One region of the Desulfovulcanus ferrireducens genome, then DNA from elsewhere that is predicted to be linked to it. Evidence: riboswitches for the same ligand, from Rfam matches in the RefSeq annotation. Region 1 holds a riboswitch; the other holds the start of a gene.

Region 1 (11,587 bases):
AAAAGAGGTTCCCAAACATTAACAAAAACAAGCTTCTAGAACAAGCTGGCAACGATCGAATAATCTTTAAACTGCCAATTCAAATACCTGCCGGTCTCTGTATTCTGCCTGCTTACCCTTGTTCCAAAGGTTAACCGGCCTGTAATAACCCACCACGCGAGTATACACTTCGGTATCCAGACCACATTTCGGGCAGGTAAAATGTTCGCCTTGCAAATAACCGTGTTCCTTACAAACAGAAAATGTCGGGGTAATGGATAAATAAGGTAGTTTAGTCTTGGATAATGCCTTGAGGATAAAGCTCCTTAAGGCACCTGTATCTGTTACAGCCTCACCCAGGAAGGTATGAAAAACAGTGCCGCCAGTATACAAAGGCTGAAGTTTATTCTGGTGTTCCAGAGCAAAAAATACGTCCCTGGTGATGTCCACAGGCAAAGTTGTGGAGTTGGTGTAATAGGGCACACCATTTCCAGAAGTATAGATAGTATTGTAAAGGGCCTTATCAATCTTGGCCAAGCGATAACTTGTTCCTTCCGCAGGGGTTGCTTCAAGATTATATAGATTTCCGGTTTCTTCCTGGAATTTTACAGTCAAGTTACGCAAATGTTCAAGAACCCTCTCCATCAGCCTCATGCCGGCCTCGGTTTCAATACCCTTGCCCAACAGATTCATGCAGGCTTCGTGTCCGCCTACCAAGCCAATAGTACTAAAATGACCTTTAAGGCCATTTTTTAAGTACCTTCTAGAAAAGGGGAAAAGACCTTTTTCCATGTTATCGCAAATGAGCTTGCGTTTAAATTCCAGAGAGTCCTTTGCCAGCTCTGCATATTCAGCGATTAAATCTAAAAAGTCCTCTTCACCCTGAGCCAAAAAAGCCAGCTTAGGCAGGTTCAAGGTGACTACGCCAATAGACCCGGTCAAATCACCCGCCCCAAACAGACCTCCGGTTCTTTTCCTCAGCTCCCTTAAATCCATCTGCAAACGGCAGCACATGGAACGCACATCTTCGGGATTTAAGTCTGAATTGATAAAATTCTGGAAATAAGGCACACCATATTTTGCTGTAAGCTTGAGCAGCAGTTCGCCGACCTCACTTTCCCAAGGGAAATCAGGCGTCACATTATAGGTGGGAATGGGGAAAGAAAAGATGCGCCCATGGTAATCACCTTCCAGCATGACCTCTAAAAAGGCCCTGTTAATCATTTCCATTTCCGGGACAAAATCCCCATAGGTCTCATTTTGCAGCTTCCCACCAATAATCACTGCTTCTTTGGCAATATGTTTAGGTGGAACCAGATCAAATGTTAAATTGGTGAACGGGCTCTGTCCCCCCCATCTGGAAGTGGTGTTCAGGTTAAAGACAAATTTCTGCATGGCCTGCTTAACCTGGTGGTAATCAAGGCCATCATAACGGACAAAGGGGGCGAGATAAGTATCCACATTATTAAAGGCCTGTGCGCCGGCCCATTCATTTTGCAGAGTGCCCAAAAAGTTGACCATCTGCCCCAAAGCAGAATCAAAATGTTTGGCCGGACCGGAAGAACACCGTCCTTCCAGGTTGAACCCTTCCAGGAGAAGGTCACGCAAACTCCATCCGGCACAGTAACCAGCCAGGCCAAAAGACAGGTCATGGATATGAAAATAACCATGTTCATGGGCCAAACGAATCTCTTCCGGATATTTTTCCAAGGCGTACCTGGCCTGCACAGATCCGGACAAATGCAGCATCAGCCCCTGAAAAGAGTGGGCCATGTTGGCATTCTCATTAACCCGCCAATCAGACTTGTTCATGTAGCTGTCAATGGTATCTTTGATATCTAAAAAGGCCTCTTTCTGGCTACGAATCTCCCGTCTCTTTTCCCGGTATAAAATATATTTTTTAGCAGCCTGATACAGCCTGGACTCCATGAGGACCAATTCCACCATATCCTGGACCTGCTCTTGCTCAGGTATGTCCAAATCTGCAAGCTTGTTTTCCACTTTCATGGCCAGTCTTTTGGCCAAAAGAGGATCTTTAATCCCGCTGGCCTTTAAGGCCTTGAAAATAGCCTGGGCGATCCTATCTACAGACCAGGTTTCCAGCCGGCCGTCTCTCTTTTTGATTTGTTTAGGCATAAATATATCTCCTTTCAGATAATTTTGAATGTTGAATTATTTTTTATTCTGTTGTCCAGTCTTTATTATGCTTGTTAAAATTTTCATAATACTCTCAATTTCATCAAACAGGAGCTTTACTTTCGGCTTATCAGGATCAATATAGCCACTATCTTTTAATAAGTTTAGCCAATAATGCGTCTCTCTTGCTTCTTTAGCTGAAATAGACATCTTCGCTAAAAAATCTTTTTTACTAAATCCTACCTGAGCTTCATTAACATTTGCACCAATTGATGTTCCGCATTCTAACAATTGTTTAGACATCACATATTCTCTTTTATCATCTACCAGAAAATTATATAATTCAATAACCATTGAAGCAAATTTATATGTCTTTTAAACTATTATATTATCTTTCACTTCTTTAATTAAACATCCAACATTAATCATTCAACATTAACGAACGTCTGCTCTACCAATTCAAATCCTTTGGGCAGGTAGGTTTGAACTTCATGCATATCATCTTCTGTTAAACTCGGTACCCTGGTACATCGAAAGATAAATCTGTTCGGCCATTTTTTAGCCATATCAAAGATGGCTTCCAGACATTTTTGTGCTTTTTGTGAGCTAACCTTATTTCCAGTCAGCTGGGGATATTTTCCCCAGGGGCCTTTGACATCCACGGCTACCATCCGGACCAAATCCTTTTCCAGGACCAGCTTGACCACATCTGGCCGCAGACCATTGGTATCAAGCTTAACCGGAAGATTAAATACCCTTAAGGTGGTCAGGACTTGTTCAAGCCCCGCCAAGATAGTTGGCTCCCCCCCACTAACCACTAATCCATCCAACCAGGTTTTGTCATGATCTATTCTTTCCAGAACCATCCCCCGGTCCAATTGGGGTAAACTTTGCGGTTCCCAGGCAAGCCTGGCATTATGGCATGTGGGGCAACGCAGATTGCATCCACCAAAAAACAATACCGCGGTCACCTTGCCCGGCCAGTCACATAAACTTAACGGTTCATATCCGCGCAATGCCACCCAGGGCGATACGCAGGAGTTATTCTTATCTGACATTCCGAAAATAAATTTAGGGTACCTTGGTTTAAAATTCAGAATCTTAAGTATTTTGAGGATAAAATAAATATTTCCCCTGCATCCTCGTGCAGAGAAAATCATGACAAGCTCCAGGCAGGTCTTCTGGCTCTTCCCGGTTTTCTGCCGACCTTCCCATCCTTTTTTAAAAAAAGAAGTTCAGAAGTTGAGAAGATTAGGAGATAGGTTTTTATAAACGAAAGTCCCATCTCCTTTTCCGTGTTCTTCAATCTTCCTAACTTCCCAACATCCTATCTGCCTAACTTCTCCTAAGCAGGAATGCAGGACAGTGGTCATGACCTGGAGAAAACCTTCACGGGAATTACAGCGGCGGGACCGCCCCGGACTCTCACCGGAGTTCCCTATTAAGGCCGCGCGGCCACCTGGAGTAAATCATGGCGGCAGAAATTATAATCCCACCAGAGGCAGGATACAAGAAAAAATAAAAAAATAAATAATTCGACTAATTAGAGGGCGAGACTTTTTAAATTAAACCCAAAATCCCTGGTCTGGCGTGACTAAAAACCCGGCTCCAGTCCTGGATTGACAAAGGCTGGTGCTGTTTCATCCGCTTGCACAAAAACCGGAGGGCAATCCCTCACTTCCACTTTTCTGCCCACAATCTTAAGCCTTCCCTGGGCCAGCCACTCAATAGCCTGAGGGTAAATCCGATGCTCCCAATTCAAGATACGCTGCCCGAGGCTCTGGCCATCATCGCTGACATAGGCCGGCACAACAGCCTGGATAATAATCGGACCATTATCCATTTTCTCGTCCACAAAATGCACTGTACACCCGGAAAAACGCACCCCATAATCAGCTGCCTGGGCCTGGACACGCACGCCTGGAAAACTGGGTAAAATTGCAGGATGTATATTTAAAATTTTATTGGGAAAGGCCTGAATGAACGCAGGAGTCAATATCCGCATAAATCCGGCCAGAATTACCGCTTCTGCACCTGCTTCCTTGATAACCCGGACCATGGCCTGATCAAAGTCCTCGCGGGAAGAAAAATTTTGATGCTCGATAACTTCCGTGCGCAAATTATGCTTTTTGGCTCTTGTTAGTCCGTAGGCATCGGGTTTATTGCTGATAACCACCTTGATTTCGGCATGAAGCACTTTCTGTTCTATTTTATCAATTATGGATTGCAGATTCGACCCGCTTCCTGAGATTAAAACAGCTATGGGTAAGGCCATTGATCCTCCTTTTTTGTTTGAGTGGTTAAGTTAATTTATTCTCTTAATAATACAAAACAACTAAACCACTCAACTACTTACCTACTCAACTATTCAACTATAGCTTTCACCAAGCCATCTATAGTAAATTCTTCTGGCTGAATATGGGCATCAAAACCATACTTCTGTAATGTTCTAGCCGTAATAGGACCTATGCAGGCCAATTTTATACCGTTTCCGCCTTCTGCGGCAGATACATAAGGTTTAAGTTTCTCAGCATCGAGGAGACTAAAGAAATTCTCAACAGTAGAAGAACTGGTAAAGGTAATATATTGAATTTTTCCTTCATTAATCTGCTCTAAGAGGACATCAGCGTTAGCGTCGCTTTCCTGGCTTAATACTGTTTCGTAAACAGGTAAAATATCTACCTCTGCCCCGGCACGTCTCAGGTTTTCCGGTAGGACCTCCCGTGCCTTCTTGGCCCTGGGAATGAGCACTTTTTTGCCCTTGATCCCCATTTTTAAAAGCCCTTCCACCACGGATTCCGCCACGTATTTATCAGGAATAAAGTCAGCAAAAATCCCCCTTTCTCTCAAAGCAGAAGCCGTGGCCGGCCCAATTGCTGCCACCTGCGTCAGCCCGAGAGCGCGGGCATCATAGCCCATGCTTCTCAGCTGTTGCCAGAAGAATTTGACCCCATTGACAGAGGTAAAAACAATCCATTGGTAAAAATCCAGATTTGTGATGGCCTCTCTTAAATGAGAGTAATCATCCAGAGGCTTGATCTTGATGGTTGGGAACTCATAACAGCATGCGCCAAGTGCTTCCAGCTTGCTTACCAAGACGCTGGCTTGTTCCCTGGCCCGAGTCACAACCACGCCTTTACCCAAAAGTGGCAGCTTTTCGAACCAATCCAGCTTATCTTTTAATTTAACCACTTCCCCGACCACCAAAAGAGATGGAGGTCTAAACCCCTTCGCTCTGGCCTGGTCAGCTATTTCAGCAATAGTGGACACCAGTGTTCTTTGGCGACAGGTTGTTCCCCAATGGATGAGGCTTGCCGGCATATCCGGACGCATGCCAGCCTGGATAAGGTTGGTACTAATATATTCCAGATTTTTCACGCCCATAAAAAAGACCAGGGTACTTGTTCCAGAGGCCAGGGCCTGCCAATTATGAGCGCTCTCGGGCTTGTCCGGGTCTTCGTGACCAGTGATAAACGATACTGAAGAGGCATACCTTCTATGGGTCAAGGGAATACCAGCATAAGCCGGCGCGGCCACAGCCGAAGTCACCCCCGGAACCACTTCAAAATCAAGACCTGCTTCGATAAGCTCCTCTGCCTCTTCCCCGCCCCGACCAAAAACATAGGGATCGCCGCCTTTGAGCCTGGCCACAACCAGCCCCTTTTTGGCCCTGTCCACCAACAAATCATTAATCTTGTCCTGGGGCAGGGTGTGATCTCCGCCTTTCTTGCCTACATAGATAATTTCTGCATCCTTGCGGCAAAACTTTAAAAACTCCTTATTAGCCAGATAGTCGTAAACAACAACGTCAGCCTTTTCCAAGATATTTTTGGCCTTTATGGTCAAAAGCCCAGGATCGCCAGGCCCTGCTCCCAATAAATAGACTTTAGACATCGCTTAATGTGCCTCCTATTTCAGTCCAGCAAGCCGCTCTCTTAATTTTTCTAGCTTTACTTTTTTTTCCTCAAATTCATTCAGTTTACGCTTTTCTTTGTCCACCACATGAGCTGGGGCCTTGTTCACAAATCCCTCGTTGGACAGTTTGCGGCTGACAAATTCCAGCTCCTTGTTGATTTTCTTTAGTTCCTTATCAAGCCTTGCAAGTTCACTTTCTATATCCACCAGGTCTTTGACCGGCACATAGAGCTCATGCCCCTTAACCACATTAGAAGCTGCACCAGGCGGCGGAGTCAAATCAGGTTCGGCCTGCATCGATTCCAAGCGGGCCAAATGCATAATTAAACTTTTTTGGCCAAGCAAAAAGTCTCTGTCCTCTCCTTCGACGCGTACATAAAGTTTAAGTTTCTGCGAAGGTCCAATACCAAGCTCCGAACGAATGTTTCGCACACTAACTACAACTTGTTGTAAAAACTCCATCCTCTCTACCACATCTGGCTGCAAACATTCCGGCCGACTCTCTGGAAATGGCTCCCGGGCCAAATTTGGATTTTCCTGTCCAGGGATATAGCTCCATACTTCCTGAGTAACAAAAGGAATAATGGGATGTAAAAGAACCAAAATTTCACTTAAAACCTGTTTCAAACAGCCCCTGGCCAGGGATTTGACTTCTTCGTCCTGACCATAGAGCTCTGGCTTGATCATCTCCAGGTACCAGTCACAAAACTCATGCCAGACAAATTGATATAGTACCCCGGCTGCATCGTTAAACCGGTAAGCTTCTAAAGCCTTGCGCACCTCCTCTTTCACTTCTTCAAGGCGATGCAAGATCCATTGGTGAGTCAAGCCACCGCTTTCACTAATTTTGGCCGGCTCAAACTCAATTTTTTCTTCCTCTGTTAAGTGCATCAGCGCAAATCTGGCTGCGTTCCAGATCTTATTGATAAAATGGCGGTAGCCCTCAATGCGCTCTTCGCTCATCTTGATGTCCCGGCCCATGGCAGCAAAGGCAGTCAGTGTAAATCTGAAGGCATCAGTGCCAAATTTATCCATCATGAGCAGCGGATCAATAACATTGCCCTTGGATTTACTCATTTTCTGGCCCTGGGCGTCGCGAACCAGAGCATGAATATAGACATGCCGAAACGGGACATCCTTCATAAAATGCAGGCCCATCATCATCATTCGAGCCACCCAGAAAAATAAGATATCAAATCCTGTGACCAGGACGGAGGTGGGATAAAACTTTTTAAGCTCCTCGGTCTGATCTGGCCAACCCAGGGTGGAAAATGGCCACAAGGCAGAGGAAAACCAGGTATCCAGCACATCTTCATCCTGACTTAATTTGTCACTCTTGCATTCCGGGCAAGCTGTTGGATCTTCTCTGGCCACAATCAAATGCCCGCAGTCTTCGCAGGTCCAGGCCGGAATCCGGTGTCCCCACCAGATCTGCCGGGAGATACACCAATCTCTAATATTATCCAACCATTCAAAATAAGTCTTGGTCCAGTGATCTGGAAAAATTTTGGTTCGGCTATCTACTACAGCCTGTCTGGCTTCCTTGGCCAGCGGACCAATTTTTACAAACCATTGCCTGGAAACATACGGTTCAATAACTGCTCTACAACGATAACAATGGCCCACACTATGTTGCAGATCTTCTTTTTTGACCAGAAAGCCCTGTTCCTCAAGCATCTGAACGACTTTTTTCCGGCACTCAAACCTGTCCAGACCAGCAAACTCAGGACCGGCCTGCTCATTCATCCTGCCTTCATCGTCAATAACCTGAATAACATCCAGATTATGCTTCTTGCCCAGTTCAAAGTCGTTCATGTCATGGGCAGGGGTAATCTTCAGGCAACCTGTGCCAAACTCTCTGTCCACATAACTATCAGCAATAATAGGGATTTTCCTCTGAACCAAAGGCAAGATAACTTCCTTACCAATTAAGTGACTATATCTTTCATCTTCGGGATGCACAGCCACACCAGTGTCGCCGAGCATGGTCTCCGGCCTGGTGGTAGCCACGATTACTTCTCCCTGGCCATCAGCCAAAGGATACTTAATATGGTAAAGTGCACCCAAAGCCTCTTCATGTTCAACTTCCAGATCTGCCAAAGCAGTATGACATCTGGGACACCAATTGATAATATAATCGCCCTGGTAAATTAAACCCTCTTCATAAAGACGGACAAAGACTTCGCGCACGGCCCTGGATAATCCTTCATCCATGGTAAAGCGCAGCCTTGACCAGTCCACAGAGGCACCAATACGCCGAATCTGATTTAAAATCTTATTTCCATACTCCTCTTTCCACTCCCACACACGTTCAATAAACTTTTCCCGTCCTAAGGACTGTCTGGTCTTACCCTCGGCGGCCAGGGCCCTTTCCACCACGTTCTGCGTGGCGATTCCAGCATGGTCGGTGCCTGGCACCCAAAGTACATCATAACCAAGCTGGCGGTGAAAACGGCACAATATATCCTGCAAAGTCAGGTTCAGGGCATGGCCCATGTGCAGGGTCCCGGTTACATTTGGCGGAGGAATAACTATGGCATAAGGCTTTTTAACCTTGTCAACATCCGGACTAAAACTCTTATTCTCTTCCCAAAACTCAAGCCACTTTTCTTCCACACCTTTTGGATCGTATCCTTTAGGCAATTCTTGTGCACCCATATCTATCTCCATGGAATAGTTAACTGGTGGAATGATTGATTAATTATTTATTTTGTTTACTTAAGCGATTGGTGGTTGAGAGTTAACCAGTCAAACAGTAAACTAATAAACCAATTTACAAACTATACAAATCCAATATTGCCCTGTCCATAAAAAATCAAGCCTGCTACAGGGCAAACGCATCTGATTTTTAAGAGAAAACCTCGCGCCAAGCCGCCAAGTCGCCAAGGAAAATAAAGGCTTTTGTTCGGCTTAAGGGCACAAGCCGAACAAAAGCTTCCCGGCCCTTTGGGCCGATGTTTGATGTGCACTAAGGATCTGTTAGATATATAAATTTTTGAATTCAGCCTAGGTTAATCCATTTATCCTGGCCTAAAAGGCCAGTAAGTCAGGTCTGTCAGCGTCTTGCTGACAGACCTGACGCTTTCGCTATTTCTACCCTTGGCGTCTTTGCGTCTTGGCGCGAGAATTTTTTGCGATTTAAGTGCGTTTGCCCTGAAACCAGATAAGCTACAGGTTTACAGGTTGAATGAATCACGGTTAATGGATAACGAATCTCCAATGAAACATAGAACAGAAAAACTTTTCATCCTCTGGGATGAATCCCATTTATGGGGGATTCTTCTCTGGCGCGCCTTAAACTTCTGGCGAGTGCCCATCCAGGTTGTAACCGCCTGCCAGATTCAAAGAGGAATTTTGGCTCAAGAAAATCCCCTGGCTCTTCTCGTCCCAGGCGGATGGGCCAGGCTAAAATCCCAAAACCTAGGAGTTGATGGAAGAAAAAATATCCGCAAATTTATTCAAAACGGAGGGAAATACCTGGGTTTTTGTGGAGGAGCAGGGTTGGCACTCAAATCAAGTGGCCCAGATCCAGCCAATAAAGGCAAAAGACGCGCTGTGCCCCTGCTTGATCTCTGTTCATGGGGCCGCAAACCAATGTCTAAGAGACTGCCGAATTTTAGCGGTCATATTTTGTGTCAGGTAGAATTAAAGAACAATAACCTTATTTCCCAAATGGCTTTGCCTGTCTGGTGGCCGTCACAATTTGCACCGAATGACGATCCCACGGTGCAAATCTTGGCCTCATATCTTGAACCGGAAAAAGATTTCTGGGTAACTGACCTCAATTTAAGTGCCCTTGAACCACAGGAACTTCGTAAATGGGAGAAAGTCTATAAAATCAGTTTAAATCCCGCCCTTATCCAGGGTGAACCATGCCTCATCCAAGGCAGATTCGGCCAAGGAGAGTATATTTTAAGCTATGCGCACCTTGAAACTCCTAACTCTCCGTCTGCCAACAAGCTTCTTTGGACCATTCTCTCCACCTGGCTGAAGAAAAAAGAAGATGGAAAGTTAAGAAGATGGGGAGATAAGAAGAAGGTAAAAGGTTGGGGCAATTATGTTCAACCAGCTCTCCCAGAGTGGGATGTGCAGAATCCAGCCATTGTCTGGGAAGACAAGGACCTTTTTGAGCTATGGAAAAGGGTAGAAAGCATAATTGACTTTGGCCAAAAGCATTTTCTTCTTTCCTGGCGCAGACCCTGGCTTCTTTCATGGCGTAGAGGTATCCCCGGTTCCCACATCAATTTTATTTACGCCATGCTTTCCTTTATCTTAAGCGTAAGACCTAAATCAAAAACGCTTGCTTTGTGGAAAAAAAATAAAGACCAGCTTACTTATCTAACAGATAAATTCTGCATACGCCTCAAACCTTATCTTCTGGCAGAAAGGTTGGCCCTAACCAGCAGCCCATCCTCACCTGAAACAAGCTCGAAAGCCGGTCTTCAACAAGACAAAATCGAACTCTTTGGCACCTTTCCTGGCTATGGCGGCCTTTATGGCCAGATTATAAATATTCTGGACCAGCTTATCTTGAGCAGCCTAAGGGAGTAGGTGAGTAGTTAAATAGTTGAGTGGTTGAGTAGGGAAGTGGTTAAGTAGGTGAGGCTTGCGGACCAGCAGGGCATCGAAGCCACCCCAAAATTTTCACGACGCACAAGCTGAATATCGATAAGCAAAATGTCCAGTTGTCCAAAGAGCCCGCAAACAAGCTATAGATGGGGCAAGTCTTTGTGCGCACCGCCAGAAAAGAACCCCCGAAATATTTATATTTGTTATGGATTGTAACCTTTCAGCTAAATTCTGGAGAGAATCTCTTTTAAAATCTGCCTGGCTCGCTGCTCATCCCCCAATACGCCGACCCGGATAGTTATTTCACAAGAATATTGGGTTAAGGCCTCTATGGTGATCCAAACATTGGTGTCGTCCAAATATCTGGACCTAAGTTGAGCAGCGTCCTTGCCTCTTTCGGCCTTTAGTATAGGCAGTCCCATCTTTTTCATGGCCGTGATACTGGCCTGATAGACTTTGTCCATGTCCTTATTCAAATGCTGAGTAAGCTTTCCTTTATACCAGATGGCCGCCCCGGCTCCGAGTCCACTTCCAACTACAAACAAGCAACTAAGCTGAGTCATCATTAAAAAAACACAGAAAAAACCTAAAATAAACTTTTTGAGCATAAGACAATCCTTTATTATTTTAAGTTTAATTCAAAGTTGTCAATAATTCCAAGTAGATATCAAATTTAACGGGCGCATCCGCTATTGAGTCTGTGGCCAAACCTCATTTTGACTGCTGATAGAAGGTCTTGGTTTCTGCAATGCATTACAAACGGCTTGGGTAACCCAATCTTGACGCAGCTTGCGGAAGAACAGAGCATCGGGATGAATGGACTAAATATTTTGCGATACTGACCATAACTATCGACAGTTTAAATTGAACGATTTTTTTGCAGTTCAAACTTTGAGATTGCTTCGCTACACTTTGTTCCACTCGCAATGACAGGGGCGAGATTGTCATTGCGAGGGCAGCGAAGCTGTCCGTGGCAATCTCTCACCCA
Region 2 (6,233 bases), on a different contig from region 1:
TAAGGCTTGCTTGCGGGCTGTGCATAATGGGGTTAGTTCATAGAATGTTACTTAATGCCTTTTCTGTTGTTATGATGGGTTTCGAAAGTTCGATGGAATAACCTCCCTATGCACAGCACTTCCGCAATTTTCGCCAAGATGTGTTACCCAACCCGTTTGTAATGCATTTCAGAAAATGCACTCTTCAATTGTGCAGTAATTTGAGGTTGTTAATCATGTCAGAAAGTTGAGATCTTATACTTGATTAACCGGTCAAAGGAGAGTAATGGATAAGAGGTTGGGAAGTTAAGAAACAGCGATTCTTTCCCCTATCTTCTTAATTTCTTATCCTCCTATCTTCTCAAAAAGAGGGGGCGTAGCTCAGCTGGGAGAGCGCAGGCTTCGCAAGTCTGAGGTCGGGGGTTCAAATCCCCTCGCCTCCACCAATTTATATGCACTGTAACCTGTCGATATTAAAAAAATGTTGACAAGTAAGATTTAAATCTTCTATAATTGTTTATTGTCGGGATGTGGCGCAGTCTGGGAGCGCACTTGAATGGGGTTCAAGGGGTCGGAGGTTCAAATCCTCTCATCCCGACCAGCAAGACAGTAAAGGGGCAAATTAACCACGCTACAGGCAGGTATAATTTGTCCCTTTTTATTTTTTTCAGAGATAGTTCAATCATGCATGAGTTTGTGGTCAAACCCTACTCAGAGGGCAATTTTTCATAGTTTTTTCAATCCTGATTTCTTTCATGCTGGTCCAAAGATTTGGACCTAGCTATAGCTTGCTTGCGGACAGAGCATAATGGGATATTTAGGGTAAACAAATATTTTTTTAATTATAGCTGAGTTGAGCCATTTTCACTCAATGGGTGAGATTGCCACGGACAGCTTCGCTGCCCTCGCAATGACAATCTCGCCCCTGTCATTGCGAGTGGAACAAAGTGTAGCGAACCAATCTCAAAGTTTGAACTGCAAAAAAAATCGCTCAATTTAAACTGTCGATAGTTATGGTCAGTATCGCAAAATATTTACCCCATTCACTCTGATGCTCTGCTTTTCCGCAAGCTTCGCCAAGATGGCTTGTTCAAGCCGTTTGTAATGCATTTCAGAAACCAAGGCTTTCAATCAGCGGTTAAAATTTGGTCACAGACTCTTATGTTATTGAAAAAATAATCTCGCATAAACGGTCTACATCTAGGTAGGGGGCAGAGTCTTTAGTGACCAATGGATAACGGATAACCTTAATCCCCCAGGTGGATAGCTCCTCTCCCCGGATTCCTCCGGCATACCTGTTGGTATCGACATCCATCACTACAAAGTTTAACAACTTGCTTATGTTCAGGGAAGATTTATCCTTTCTCAAGTATTTCAATAAAATTTTGATCTGTTTCGAGAGGTTTATCCCCTGCAACTCCGGGTCAATTCCTGTGTTGGGAATAAATATTTTCGGGCAGGGGTTTTGACCTATAGCTTCACCAACTCCCTTGGGCAAAAGATTGGCAATTAGGCTGGTATAAAAACTACCCATAGGGTAGCAGATCAAATCTGCGTTTAATATCAAGTCCCTGGTTTTAGTATCAACTTGCACCTCAATAGGCAGAAGTGATGTGTTGTCTTCTACCAAATAGATATCATTAATTCTGGATTGGATCGCCTGCACCTCTTTACCTGTCAAAAGATGCTGGCCAACTATCTTTTGTCCGTTTTCCAGTTCAGCCGCCAGATGCAGGCTTCTGTTGACCACTGGCCGGACTACTCCCCTGGAGTTTACCAGGCGGGAAAATTCTTCAACTGCCCTGTCAATCTTCCGGTTACTCTTTAAGTAGAGCCCAGCAAGAACAAGATTGCCCAGGCTTGCCCTGTTGAAGTCAAAGTCCGCAGATAAATTTTGTTCAACTATGCGCAGGTAATCACAAATATTTTCGCGTATGGAGTGGGGGACTTTAAGGAAAAGATGACTACTCCCGTTTACTATATCACCCCAAATCATGCTCAAGTTTTTTTGAGGGAGATTGTTGGGAAAGCGATAAGAAAGCAGAGCCCGCACTTCAGGGATTCCAGGAACGCTTTTATCAGCTAGCGCCAAAAGTCTGTTGCGTAAATCCCCAACTGCGGGCATGCGTAGAGCATGCCTTAACCTGGCAGAGCTGCCACCTGAATCAAAGGGAGTGATAATGTGGATGGAGTTATGAGTGTATTGGATGAGCTTCTGGCTTAACGCCTTGAGAGCACTACCTCCACTAAAAAAAAGAATCTTCGGGCCATGGGGCGCGTTTGTTTGCAATCGCTCAATTTTGACCAGATCTGGCCGGATAACCTCTACGGTTTCATCAAGTCCGCCCTTACTCCATTTTATGGAAAGATTATTTTTCATAATATACTAAAGTCTGATTTTGGTTTATCTTGACATGTTCATAGCTTCAATTTATTAATTATAATTCATTTTAAATTTGTTAAACTAACTAATCAACCTTTGAAAGGAGTTTTTATGGCCAAAGAAGAAGCCATTGAGGTGGAAGGTGTTGTTGAAGAAGCACTGCCCAATGCCATGTTTAGAGTTAAATTGGATAATGGGCATGTGGTACTTGGGCATATTTCTGGCAAAATGCGTAAATACTATATTCGTATTTTGCCGGGAGACAGGGTCAAGGTTGAGCTTTCCCCTTACGATCTAACTAGGGGCAGGATTACGTATCGTTTCAAGTAGCAACTCATAGTCTGGAGTTTAAAACAAGCTAAAGTTAAAATAAATAGTTTTTTAAGACAAACGTAAGAAAAAAGACTGGCATTAAGACTAAAAGTATTCGTCTGTTTATCTATTGTATCTATTGATAACACCATGTTTTAATTGCCTCTGTCTTTGGCGGAACAATTTTTAAATTGAAATTTACAATTTTGATAAATTTGTTAATGTTTGAGTCTGTGCATATTTAACCACATGCCTGAAATAGATTTACATACCCATTCGACTGCCTCTGATGGTACCTTGACCCCCACCGAACTGGTTCGACTGGCTAAAAAACAAGGTTTGAAGGCCATTGCCCTTACTGACCACGATACAATCAGAGGGCTTGCCTCTGCCTTGCAGGCAGGAAAAGAACTAGGTCTAGAAGTCATCCCCGGCTGTGAATTAAGCGTGGATTATCCGGACGGGATTATGCATATCCTCGGTCTGTGGCTTAGGCCTGAAGCGGAGCAGCTGGATGCAGCTTTGAGGTCTTTGCAGGCCAAGCGGAATAAGCGCAACGAGCTGATGATTGCCAAGCTCCAAGACTTAGGCCTGGACATCACTTATGCAGAAGTCAAAGAATTGGCCGGGGGAGGAAGTGTGGGGCGTCCCCATCTGGCCCAGGTTTTGATGAAGAAAGGAATTGTTCCCTCTATACAGGAGGCTTTTAATAAGTACCTTGGCCCCCGGGGCAGTGCCTATGTGCCCAAGCAAAAGCTTACTCCTGAAGAAGCTATCTCTTTGCTTAAAAAGGAACAGGCTACCGTAATTTTGGCCCATCCCTTTTCTCTGAATTTGCATTTGCCTGCCTTGGAAAAGGAGCTTGTCCAGCTGAAAAAACTTGGTCTTGACGGAGTAGAAGTCTTGTATTCTGAACATACGCCGGATCAAACTGCTGCCTATTTATACCTCTGTCAGGAATTAGACCTTTTGGTCAGTGGCGGCTCGGATTTCCATGGCACGATCAAACCTCATATTGCCTTGGGAACAGGGAAAGGAAATCTGGACATTCCTTATTCCTTGCTGGAAAAGATAAAGACCAGAAGGCAGGAACAAGGGCTTTGGGTTTAAGAACACCGAAGCGTGTCAGGTATTTTTTTGCACTCCTACATTATCTTCCTTGACAGGAAAAACTTGTTCTCCTTATATTCCCTCTACTTTTAAACAGACATAAAACGCGCTCAGGAAACGGAACACGGTGCAAATCCGTGGCAGACGCGCTGCTGTGACCGGAAAATATTCTGGCTGGCGTATTCACTGGGGAAACCTGGGAAGGATACGCTAACTTAAGCCATTTCCGGAAGCCAGAAGACGTCCTGGGATGCGTCTATTTTCACCTCGCGGTTTGGGTGAAGAATAGAATGGGAGAAGGCCATGCAAATTTGCATGTGGCACTTGTGGATTATTGTCTTTTCTCCTGATTCTAAACAATTCTGACGCAAACCCGCCCGTGAGGGCGGGTTTTTTTATGGCTTTTTGTCAGGCCTGGCGCGTGCTTTATGTCTGCATCTAATTTTCAAAGGAGGAGTTTATGCTCACACATTCATTGGGATTTCCCCGCATTGGCCTGCATCGGGAGTTAAAAAAGGCAGTAGAAAGTTTTTGGAAAGGTGAAATTGACAAGGAGACTCTGTTTCAGAAGGCAAAGGAATTACGTCTTAACCACTGGCGTCTGCAGCATGATGCCGGTATTGACCTTCTGCCTGTTGGGGACTTTTCCTTTTATGACCACATTCTGGATATGACTGCAGCTTTAGGAGCAGTCCCAAAACGTTATAATTGGGAGGGCAGCGAAGTTGATCTGGACACTTATTTTGCCATGGCCCGTGGCACGGCAGGTGAAGATGGTGGGATTATTGCCATGGAAATGACCAAATGGTTTGACACTAATTACCACTATATTGTGCCTGAGTTTACACCCGAACAAACCTTTTCTCTGTCCAGCTCAAAGCTGTTCAATGAAATACGAGAGGCCAAAGAAGCAGGATTCAACAATATCAAGGCTGTTATTCCCGGCCCTTTGACGTATGTCTATCTGGGCAAGTCAAAGGACGACAACTTTGACCGGTGGGATCATCTTGATGCTATTGTCAATGTGTACGAAGAGATTATTGCGGGGGTGAGGAGGGAATTAACGTGGATTCAAATTGATGAACCCATCCTGGTGTTAGACCTGCCAGATCATGTCCGCGCCCGTTTCCAAAACGTTTATGAGCGGCTGGCCAAGGCAAAAGGAGAGGCCAGAATTATGCTGGCCACATATTTTGGAGATATTCTGGAGCACAAGGATATTGTCATGTCCCTGCCCATAGACGGACTACACCTGGATCTTGTTCGCTCCCCTTATCAACTCGGTCCCATTTTAGCTGAACTTCCCTCTTCTATGACCCTTTCCTTAGGGATTGTGGATGGCCGAAATATATGGCGGGTAGATATGGACAAGGGACTGCAGATGATAACAAAAGCCTGCACAGCTCTGGGTGCCGATAGGGTACTCCTTGGACCGTCATGTTCGTTGTTGCATGTGCCCATTGATCTGGAGGAGGAAAAAAAACTAAATCCCGAAATCAGGTCCTGGATGGCCTTTGCCAAACAAAAATGTTTTGAGTTGCGCGTTTTAGCTGATGCAATAGATAAAAAAGTTGTCCGGAATATTCTTGCTGAAAACAGGAAAATAATGGCCAGCAGACAAAATAGTCCCTTGGTCAAAAATGAACAAGTGCAAAGAGAACTGCGGGCCACTGACGAATATATGTTTAAACGTAGCGCTCCTTATTCTGAGCGCAGACAAAAGCAACGGGCACATCTAAATCTGCCCCTTTTACCAACCACAACCATCGGTTCTTTTCCTCAGACCGCTGAAATACGAAGCACACGCCGCAAGTTTAAAACAGGGCAGATGAGTCAGGAAGATTATGTTCGGGCCATGCAGGGTTTTATTCAGGATACGGTGGCCAGGCAGGAACAAATTGGCCTGGACGTGCTTGTGCATGGAGAGCCTGAACGAAACGATATGGTTGAATATTTTGGCGAGCAACTGGCGGGCTATTGTTTTACGGAAAATGGCTGGGTGCAGAGTTATGGCACACGTTGTGTTAAGCCCCCTATCATTTATGGGGATGTGTACCGTCCCAAAACCATGACTGTAGACTGGATCACCTATGCCCAATCACTGACTGCAAAACCCGTTAAAGGCATGCTCACCGGGCCCATAACTATGCTCTGCTGGAGCTTTGTCCGTGACGACCAACCACGCAGCCTGACCTGTAAGCAGATTGCCATGGCTATTCGCAAAGAAGTGCAGGATCTGGAAAAGGCCGGGGTTAAAATTATCCAGATTGACGAGCCAGCCCTGCGCGAGGGCCTGCCTTTAAAGCGTAAACATTGGCATGAATATCTGGACTGGGCCGTTAATTGTTTTCGTCTGGCCACGTCAGGAGTAAAAGAGGAAACCCAAATCCACACTCACATGTGTTATTGCGACTTTGAAGACATTATCGAGTGGATTGCAGCTATGGAT

Evidence for each region. Region 1 has a riboswitch for cobalamin ahead of KFV02_RS09055 (anaerobic ribonucleoside-triphosphate reductase activating protein). Riboswitches for the same ligand answer to the same signal wherever they lie in the genome.
Region 2: linked by a shared signal. The riboswitch ahead of metE (5-methyltetrahydropteroyltriglutamate--homocysteine S-methyltransferase) and the one ahead of KFV02_RS09055 (anaerobic ribonucleoside-triphosphate reductase activating protein) in region 1 are both predicted to bind cobalamin.

Annotation. Positions count from the first base shown of each region.
Region 1 covers NZ_JAGUQP010000025.1:1,564-13,150, forward strand. Annotated here, with positions in the region: gene KFV02_RS09045 (ribonucleoside triphosphate reductase) at 67-2,115, opposite strand; partial or broken gene KFV02_RS09050 (four helix bundle protein) at 2,152-2,478, opposite strand; gene KFV02_RS09055 (anaerobic ribonucleoside-triphosphate reductase activating protein) at 2,541-3,275, opposite strand; cobalamin riboswitch at 3,270-3,593, opposite strand; gene purN (phosphoribosylglycinamide formyltransferase) at 3,710-4,390, opposite strand; gene cobA (uroporphyrinogen-III C-methyltransferase) at 4,480-6,009, opposite strand; gene KFV02_RS09070 (valine--tRNA ligase) at 6,025-8,688, opposite strand; gene KFV02_RS09075 (BPL-N domain-containing protein) at 9,250-10,581, shown strand; gene KFV02_RS09080 (DUF3568 family protein) at 10,824-11,207, opposite strand.
Region 2 covers NZ_JAGUQP010000046.1:129-6,361, forward strand. Annotated here, with positions in the region: tRNA gene KFV02_RS11115 (tRNA-Ala) at 350-425, shown strand; tRNA gene KFV02_RS11120 (tRNA-Pro) at 504-580, shown strand; gene KFV02_RS11125 (GAK system CofD-like protein) at 1,139-2,359, opposite strand; gene infA (translation initiation factor IF-1) at 2,474-2,692, shown strand; gene KFV02_RS11135 (PHP domain-containing protein) at 2,924-3,784, shown strand; cobalamin riboswitch at 3,879-4,048, shown strand; gene metE (5-methyltetrahydropteroyltriglutamate--homocysteine S-methyltransferase) at 4,245-6,233, shown strand, end outside.